One region of the Blautia faecis genome, then DNA from elsewhere that is predicted to be linked to it. Evidence: riboswitches for the same ligand, from Rfam matches in the RefSeq annotation. Region 1 holds a riboswitch; each other region holds the start of a gene.
The links. Region 1 has a riboswitch for cobalamin ahead of PGQ38_RS09280 (ABC transporter substrate-binding protein). Riboswitches for the same ligand answer to the same signal wherever they lie in the genome.

Region 1 (3,285 bases):
AGTTGGAGCCAAATACGGCTCCAACTCCAAGAAAGATTGCCACTGTTGCACCAAGAGATGCACCAGAGGAAATACCCAGAATATACGGATCTGCAATCGGATTTTTCACAATGGCCTGCATTACCACACCTGCAACTGCCAGACCCATGCCAACGGCTGTTGCAAGAAGAATACGGGGAAGGCGGATAAACCACACAATATCAGACATGGCTCCTACACCATAAACCTCCGGATCCCCGATTCCAAATACTTTATACAAAATTACACTATACACATCTTTCACAGAAAGATCTACAGAACCAATGGTAACTGCAGTCAGAATGGATATCACCAGAAGCACAGTCAGTAATATCACCGCCAGCACATAGATCGGCTTTCCATGAAAAATTCCATTTTTAAAATCCGGTTTTCTTTTCATTTTATTCGTACAGATCCGGATATAATGCTTTTGCAAATGTCATAATTCCATCATAGGTTCTGACACCGCTGCAGTATACTTCATTCAGGTTTACAGAGAATACTTTGTTGTTCTTAACTGCTGAAAGGCTTGCATATGCAGGGTTATCTGTAATATCAGCGATAGCCTCATCAGCTGTCATAAATCCATCATAGTTGATCATGAATAATACGTCCGGATCAGCTGCAATCAGATCCTCTGCACCAACGTTTTCAGAGTTCTCTGCACCAAGCTTCAGCTCCGCACCAAGTGTCTCCGGAATATTTCCGCCAAGTGTCTCTGTTCCATATACACGGAAGGAATCTCCCTCATCCTCAAGAACTGCTACAGATAACGGGTCTGTTCCTTCTACATGCTCTTTTACTTTATCAATCTCACCCTTCATCTGATCAACGATTTCTTCTGCCTTGTCTTCACAATCAAAGATCTTGCCAAGGTTCAGGATATCCTCATATTCGTCTTCAATTGTACGTGGGAACTCAGAAGCCGGTCCCTTTGCAGCACTGTTCAGGGACATATATGTATTTACATTTCTCTCCTGCCAGAAGCTTACATCAGAAAGCCAGTCATCACTGAAGGAGGAATACCATGCTGCAATAAAATCAGGCTCCATTGCAACTACTTCCTCTTTGGATGGCTTGGTATCCATGTACTGGATCTTGTCAAATTCATCCTTTAAATCCTCACGCACATCACCGTCCAGGCCGCAGGCTGCTACGATCTTATCACCGAGACCAAGTGCCAAAAGCTCTTCTACGTTAGAGTTTGCATAGGCAAATACTTTCTCCGGAGCTTTCTCAAAAGTCATTTCAACTGGCTCATGCTCGTAATTGTAGGTTGTGATCGTTACGGGATAATGGCTGTCTCCATCCTCCGCAAATACAGTTGTTCCCATTCCCAGGCTGAGAATTCCTGCCAGACATAACATTCCTGCTGCTGTTTTCATGTTTTTCATGCTTTTTCTCCTTATTTTTTCTTTTGTTTTTTTGTTTTTAAAAGAAAAAAGTCCGCTTCCATGAAAAAGCGGGCATCACAAAAAAACATGATACGAAAGACAGCACTTTACACGGAAGTTTCTTTCTATGAACCAAGCAGGTTTCCTGGCTTACAGCTTAAATCCCCATTCCCTTCTCACATAAAAATGCAATGGATATGAATGTGGCATAACTGAATACAGTGACCGGATCGTTCAGGATTCTCACCTGATTCCCTCTTCTGAAAATAGCACAAATTTTATATATTTTTTCAGCACTTGGCACATTTATTCTTTTAAGCAGAATTATTATAACTTACCCCTTAAATAAAGTAAAGATATTTCTTTAACAATGTTTTTGATTTTGAATATAATATAGGCATCCCCTTCCTTACTTATATATCTATTTCCCATACGGTGCCGTGTCTTCAGCAACCATACCCAATTCCGTTTTCGGAGAATAGGTATACACCTTGCTATTCTCAGCGTAATTCTCCATATCATTATTATCTGTCCATAGCTCACACTGTGTCATCACGGTCTGCACTGCATCATCCATTCCTTCCGGCGGATAGCGATGCTTTTTGAGCAACCGCTTAATCATCATACGCATTTTCGCTCTGGCAGAATCCCGTTTCTGCCAATCTATTGTTCTGTTCTTACGCAGTGTATCTGCCAGTTCCTTTGTAATGGCAATCAGTTCTTCGTTTTCATAGAAATCCTTAATGGCCTCCGGCTTTGTCAGCGCATCATAAAATGCCAGTTCATCAGCAGTCAGTCCAAGCTTGTCTCCCTCTTTATGAGCTGTCGCAATCTGTTTTGCCAGATTCAGCAATTCTTCAATAACCTGTTCATTGGTCAACATTCCATTCAGATACGCATTCATAGCACGCTGTATAATTTCACTGAATTTCTGCGATTTTACCACATTTGTATGACGGTAAATCTGCACCTGTTCCGCAATCAGCCTTTTTAACAGCTCTACAGCAAGGTTTTTCTCCTTCATTTTAGAGATTTCCTCAAGGAACTTTGGATCAAAGAGCGAAAATTCCTGATTTATATCTGAGAAAAGGTTAATGACGCCTTCGCTCTGAACACTGGCTTTCAGAAGCTCGTTAATGCGAGCATTCATTTCTGGCAGAGAAATTTTCTTCCCCTCTCCCTGATTCATCAATCTTGTAACAAGCACACGAACAGATTCAAAGAATGCCGCTTCCACACGCAGCTCTTTTTCTGCCAGAGAAGAACACAGCGACAATGCTTGCCTGAGCAGCAATGCCTCTTTCAGGAAATCCTCTCGTTCCTGTTCTTTATTCACAGCGACAATAAAGTTGACCGCACCGCTGATTGCCTTGGAACGCTCCAAATCCGTACCTGTCATAAACTTGGAATAATCATAACCGTGGAACAAATCCCGACAGATAGACAGTTTCTCAAGGAACTTCGGATATGCAACCTTGGCAACATCGGTATCACCGTAATTCTTCCTATCGCGAGTAGTGTAGTCATTCATTGCCTGCTTCAATGCAGAAGCAATGCCAACATAATCGACAATCAGACCGCCTTCCTTATCTCCAAATACACGGTTTACTCTGGCAATAGCCTGCATCAGATTATACCCCTGCATCGGCTTGTACACATACATGGTTGCAAGAGATGGCACATCAAATCCTGTAAGCCACATATCCACGACAATGGCAATCTTCAGCGGACTATCATTATCCTTAAACTCCTTTGCCAGCTCATCCTTATGGTGTTTATTGCCGATGATTTTATTCCATTCTTCTGGATCTTTGTTACTACCTGTCATAACAACAGCAACCTTATCCGTCCATCCGGGACGAAGTTGCAAGAT
Region 2 (3,285 bases), on a different contig from region 1:
TATTATGAGCAGGTGTGCGGTCTTTTAAATGGAGAAAGAAACAAACAACTGGGTGCTATGGAAAAATGGGATTTCCAGAAGTTTCAGCCTGATGTGATCGTAGTGAATCTGGGGACAAACGACAGCAGCGGCACGAAGAATATGGACAGAGTTGGAAAGGCTGTGGAAGACTTTTTGAGAAAACTGCGCGTATGTAATCCGGAAAGCTATATTCTGTGGTGTTATGGAATGCTTGGAGCTGAGATTTTGCCTACGCTTGAGAAAGCGGTGGGGAATTATAAAAGAAAAACAGGGGATGAGCGCGTGGAATTTGTGAAGCTTCCGGATACACAGGAAGGAGAATTTGGATCAAGGCAGCACCCTGGGCACAGATCTCATGAAAAAACAGCGAAAATCCTGATGGAGAAGATTCTGGAGAAGCTGACGCTGCTGTTCACGCCGTGACAGCACCATCAGGTTGATAAAAAAATAACAAAAAATCCTTTCAAATGGTTGACAAAGACAGTGACCGGTGGTAATATGATGTCAGTATAATTCCATAGTGAACATATTAAGTGCTGACAGCTATAAGCTGGCAGAAAGAGGGAATCAGGTGAGAAACCTGAGCGATCCGGTCACTGTAACAGAGGAGCGAATCTCATAGTCCATTGTGCTTGCGCATGAGAAGGAGAGAGGATGTGATGATCCTGGAGCCAGGAAACCTGCTTGGTATGGCGAGGTTAAACTTCCGATGAAAGTGTAACAACCAGTTTTGGGGAATCCGCAGCCCTGAGATGTTGTCCGCTTTTGTGAGTGGACATTTTTTATGGAATGATCGCCTGTTCAGAAGAATTATACAGATTAAATGGCAGGCGATACTACTTCGGATGAAACCGTTCCCTCCGCGTATATATGAACGGATCATATTCTACCCCGGAGTAGCATCGCTCCCTCTTAAATAATGATGATTCAGAAGCCGCATATGCGGTATTTTTTTTACACTTTTCCTGAGCCTGTTTGTAGAATTATTCCCGTAATCTCCTGCAGGGTGTGACGCACATCTTACAGAAAGCCTTTTTTAAACACGCTCTGGCCGTATTCTATTCCTGTAAGCGGGATTCTTTTTTTGCATTTGATTTTGGGGCATTACGAAATAGAATATAAAGAATATTTTGTTTTGAGCTGTATGAGATAAGGAGAGAAATATGGAGAAAAAATATTGGGAAGACAAAGAATACGCTTATTTCAGTCATAAGAAATGTGAGTATTTTCCATGCCATAAAGGAGCTGATCCAGAGGACTTTAACTGTCTGTTCTGCTATTGCCCGCTTTATGCCCTTGGAGACAAATGCGGCGGAAATTTCAAATATAATGAGAAGGGATTTAAAGATTGTACGAATTGTCAGCTCCCTCATAAGAAGAAAAACTACGGTTATGTGACAGGAAAATATCAGGAACTTGCTGCGATGATGCAGAAAGTAAGAGAAGCAGATCATAAAAATGAAAATGAGTAATCAAAGAAATAAGTATAAAAAACTCTCCGGAATATATACGAAGTTAAGCTTACGTATTTACATTTCTCGGAGAGTTTTTGCGTAATGCAAAATTCCATTGGAATTCTGCAAGCTGGATCCTTTTTATCGTATGCTTAACAGCATCTTTAATTTCGGAATCTGGTTGTTGAGAATCAGACCCTCTGGAAACATAGCATTATGAACGAAATCAGCGGCATAAGTGAAGTCTCCAATATGCTCTGTTCCATGACTGTCACTGGAAAGCACGATTGGAACCAGATACTTCCGGCAGCAGGACAGGATCTGCGCGCAGTTGGCATGGGTATCGCCCCGATATCCGTAAGGCGCCAGGGAAGCTTCGTTGATTTCAAGGATAACACCGTTTTCACTGGCAGATTTTACAACTGCGTCGTAATCTATGTCATACTGGGGATTATCAATGTGTCCTAGGATCTTTATAACCGGATTCTTCATTACGTTCAGAAAAGCAGCAGTATTTTCTTCCCTGGTCTTTGGCCGGAAATTCTGATAATGCATGCTGGCGATTGCGTAGTCCAGCTTATCAAGAAGCTCCTGTGGCAGATCTGTTTTTCCATCGGTATCCAGAATGTTCAGTTCAATTCCATATAATAATTCCACATCGAAACGCTTCCTGGGCGAATAGATCAGGCTTCGGAAATAAGAAGAAGTTCCGGCAGCCAGAGTGGCTGGTCCGTGGTCTGTGATTCCAAGAAGCTTCAGCCCTTTTTGGGAAGCTGCCTTTGCCATGTCACTGATGGTGCAGGTCGTGCCGTGTCCGCTGGCAATAGAATGTGTGTGTATATCAGAAAGATACATAAAATCATCTCCTAATCAAGATTACGTGAATATATGCAGCTGGTAATTTCACTATAAAAGTGTTTTAAAAAGCCATTTACAGTTAACTTTAGTATGCCAGAGGGCAAAAAACATGTCAATCATAAATAAGAAAAAACAGAGAAAACAAATAAAAACAACATTACAGTACAAGAAAAACCACACATCGCATGCAGAGAAGTGTTGCTTTTTGTTGACACTTGGAAATCAGAAAGGTATAATCAAATCAGAAAATAAAAACTCTTTATTCAGGAGGAGAAAATGGGATACACAGATAATATGTCTCCGGAAATGAAACAGAGAATTGTACAGGAGCTTGTGCCAGGCAAGCAGATTTCCCTGGCACATATCATTGCCAATCCGGATAAGATTCTTTACACCAAGCTGGGTCTTGATCCATCTCTGGATTACTCAAGAGCGGCCATTGGGATCATGACTGTAAGTCCGGCAGAAACTGCTATCATTATGGCAGATATTGCGATGAAATCATCTGGCGTTGAACTGGGGTTTGTTGATCGTTTCAGCGGAAGCCTGATCATCACAGGTACTGTGTCGGAAGTAGAAGCTTCTACTAGCGCAATTCTGGACTATGTGGGAAATAAACTGGGCTTTACTTTATGCCCCATTACAAGGACTTGACAGAATATGAGGAAACTTGTTCTGATCGGTCGCAGCGAGGCTGGAAAAACTACTTTGACCCAGGCCCTGCGTGGTGAAAAAATACATTATCATAAAACACAATATGTAAATAATTTTGATGTGATCGTAGATACGCCAGGAGAGTATGCCCAGACGAAAGGTCTGGGACACGCCCTGGCGTTGTATACATATGAATCAGATGTGGTAGGGCTGCTGGTATCTGCCACGGAACCGTATTGCCTTTTTCCACCTTGCATTACCTGTATGGCCAACCGTGAAGTAATTGGAATTGTTACCA
Region 3 (3,285 bases), on a different contig from region 1:
GAAGATTATGAAGCTGTTATCGAATGTCCTACTATGAAGACACCGCCAGAGGAACTGGATCTGGAAGCCTATTATGAAAAAGTACATACAGATGCCACAGATGCTTCTCTGGGGGAAAATAATGAAATTATTCCGGCAGTTACCGGAATTTCATTTGATGTGAAGTCAGCTGCAAAGAAGCTGGAAAAAGCAAAAGAAGGGGCAAAGATTACCATCCCCCTTGAAATAACCCTACCCGAAGTTTCTACAGAAGAGATAGAAGCCCTTCCTTATCTGAATCTTCTTGGTACTTATACTACATATGGCGGCGGTACCGAAAACCGTGTTGCCAATTTGAAGCTTGCCGTGGAAGCCTGTGATGGAGTGGAACTTCAGCCAGGACAGATTTTTTCCTACAACGATACTTTAGGTCCACGTACTGAGGAACGAGGGTACAGGGAAGCAACTGTAATTGTAGGAGGCGAACATGCCCAGGATATCGGAGGCGGAATCTGCCAGATTTCCACTACGTTGTTTATGGCATGCCTGCAGTCTGATCTGACCATTGTTGAGCGTCATAATCACGCTGCCCGAATTGATTATGTTGAGGATGGTCTGGACGCAGCAGTGGTGTGGGGAGGTCAGGATTTCCGTTTTCAGAATAATACTGCTTATCCAATTAAAATTGAAGCCTCTTACGATGAAAAAGAGGAAGCCGTAACGGTATCCATTTACGGAACCCAAACTGACAATAATACGGTAGAGATTACTACAGAGCATTCCGATCCAAACACCTGTAAAACCTACCGCAGTGTCTACGATGAGAATGGAACACTTCTCCGCACAGATGAAGTCGGGTACAGTAAATACAAGCAATAACCCTATAAATCTATTGATTTCGACATAACGGTCTGCTATAATGAGGTGAATTGAATAAATCCGTTTTCAGTGCCAGACATATCTGTCTGCTACAGCGTGCAGATTGTGGGAATATTTTTTCAACACGCTCTAAGAGGGAATCAGGTGAAAGTCCTGAACGATCCGGTCACTGTAACCAGGGAGTAGAATCCAGTGAAACCATTGGTATATTGCTGAGAAGGATGGATTCTGTGTTGATCTGTAAGTCAGGAAACCTGCTGAATTCGTTTAATGAAAGCTTCCGAAGAAAGTACTTCATTCTCATTAATATATTTGATAATACAATATATTGAATTTTTAGTGCCTGTTTTCTCAGAGGAAGCAGGCATTTTTTTGAAATAATCCTGTCAGGATTGCCCATTGTACAAACAGGCTCCAGAAGCAATTGGGATTTATTCAAACTATAAAATAATAGGAAGAATCGAGGAAAAAGAAATGAAAAGAAATTCAAAACGCTTTCTTGCACTGTTCCTTTCCGTCGCGATGACGGTCACTCCTGCTGTACTTACACAGGCAGAAAATGAGGATGCAAACGTACAGGTTTCTGTTACACCAACTCCAGAAACAGAGGCGGAGAAGACTGCTGTTGCTGCTGAGACTCCTGTGCAGGAGAACGCAACAGCTGAGGAAGAAAACACTGACACTACAGTAACTCCGGCAGCAGTGGATGCCTCTGCTGTGAAAGAGACACCTGCTGCTACAGAAACACCTGCCTCTGAGACCACTCCTGAGGTTACTGCATCACCTGCTGAAGAAAGCAAAAATGAGGAAGCAGAAGCTCCACAGCCTACAGCTGCACCAGAAACAACAGAAGAGGGCAAAACCGAAGAGACAGATAAACCAGAAACAAAGCCAGAGGATCTGAACCCAGATGGTTCCAACATGACCATTGACAAGGAAGATAACAGTGCATATAAAATGCTTAAAATCAAAAGCTCTTCTGCTGAATTAAATGGTGATAAAATTAAGATAACCCTCAATACTGACGGAAAGAACTATGAGAAGCTTTATCTTGGTTCTAAAGAAGATCCTGACGAAGCAAAAAATGCAGCAGCAATCGTTGGTACAGAAAATGAAGATGGTTATACTTTCATTTTTGAGGTTCCTGCCAGTGAACAGGTCCAGACTTTCAGCATCGTACCATTTTCTGTAAAAAATCAGAAATGGTACACAAATATGGCTTTGAAACTGAACGTTCCAGGAATGAAAGCCCCGGAACCAACAGCTACTCCAGAGCCAACTGCAGCCCCTGAGCCAACTGCAGCTCCAACCCAGGCACCAGCCCAGAATGAGATTACAGATGCCGGAATCAAGCTTGTAAAAGAAAACGGTGATGAATTTGCAATGTTCGTAATCACCGGTTCCACTGTAAAGGTTTCGGAGGATAAATATATTGTCACACTTTCTACCGCAAAACAGAATTATGACATGATCTATCTTGGCAGTGCCAGTGACTCTGATAAAGAAGCAAATTCCATCAAAGGAGTAGAGAACAGTGCAGGAGGCTATACCTACACCTTTGAAGTTACTGCAAGCAAGGAAGCTCAGACAATAGCAGTCGTTCCTCATTCCAAGAAGAGCCAGAACTGGTACGCAAAGGGTATATTGACGATTACCGTACCGGCAGTTCCAGGATATGGAGAGGCTGCTCCAACACCGGAACCAACTGTTTCCCCAGAGCCTACCGAAGCACCGGTTGAGACTCCTGCACCAACTGAAACTCCAGTGCCAAGCACAACTCCGGAAGCAACCACCACCCCAGAGCCAACAGCAACCCCTGCTCCAGGCAGCTGTGCAAGCGGAATTTATAATATTACAGTAAACTCCAGTTCATCTATGTTCCGTGTAATTGACTGTGTGCTCACTTCCAAAAACGGAAAAATGACAGCTGTTCTTACTTTAAGCGGAACTGGTTACGACTATCTATGTCTGGGAACAAAAGAAGAAGCTGCCGCAGCAGATTCCTCCACCTGGGTTCCATATGTGGCAGACGCAAATGGCAAATATACATATGAGATTCCTGTTGAAGCCCTGGACAATGGAATTGCAGTTGCTGCTTTTTCCCACAAAAACCAGATCTGGTATGACAGGATCCTGACTTTCCAGTCCAGCACTTTAAATAAGATAGGTGACGTACAGGATGATCCGCAGCCAGATACTGCTCCTGACACAACAATCACAGCAACTCCTGCACCCACTGCAAAACCAAATAAAAAACCGACAGCAACTCCTACACCAACAGCAACTCCAAAGCCAGACAAGAAACCGGAAGAGGAATCCAAATACGAATCTGACTTAAGCGGCGGAACAGCATCTGTAAACAGTTCTACTACATTAGCAGATGGAACCTACACTCCTGACAGTTTCTCCTGGTCTGGTGGTTCCGGA

Region 2: it holds a riboswitch for cobalamin, as region 1 does, so the genes downstream of both, PGQ38_RS03545 (cysteine-rich small domain-containing protein) here and PGQ38_RS09280 (ABC transporter substrate-binding protein) in region 1, are expected to answer to the same signal.
Region 3: it holds a riboswitch for cobalamin, as region 1 does, so the genes downstream of both, PGQ38_RS14565 (hypothetical protein) here and PGQ38_RS09280 (ABC transporter substrate-binding protein) in region 1, are expected to answer to the same signal.

The regions. Positions count from the first base shown of each region.
Region 1 is NZ_JAQDKY010000016.1:2,326-5,610, reverse strand. It holds gene PGQ38_RS09285 (FecCD family ABC transporter permease) at 1-418, opposite strand, end outside; gene PGQ38_RS09280 (ABC transporter substrate-binding protein) at 420-1,412, opposite strand; cobalamin riboswitch at 1,531-1,728, opposite strand; gene PGQ38_RS09275 (type I restriction endonuclease subunit R) at 1,834-3,285, opposite strand, start outside.
Region 2 is NZ_JAQDKY010000004.1:71,508-74,792, forward strand. It holds gene PGQ38_RS03540 (GDSL-type esterase/lipase family protein) at 1-444, shown strand, start outside; cobalamin riboswitch at 536-723, shown strand; gene PGQ38_RS03545 (cysteine-rich small domain-containing protein) at 1,185-1,493, shown strand; gene PGQ38_RS03550 (phosphatase) at 1,617-2,330, opposite strand; gene PGQ38_RS03555 (BMC domain-containing protein) at 2,610-2,987, shown strand; gene PGQ38_RS03560 (EutP/PduV family microcompartment system protein) at 2,994-3,285, shown strand, end outside.
Region 3 is NZ_JAQDKY010000034.1:22,919-26,203, forward strand. It holds gene PGQ38_RS14560 (VanW family protein) at 1-858, shown strand, start outside; cobalamin riboswitch at 942-1,133, shown strand; gene PGQ38_RS14565 (hypothetical protein) at 1,333-3,285, shown strand, end outside.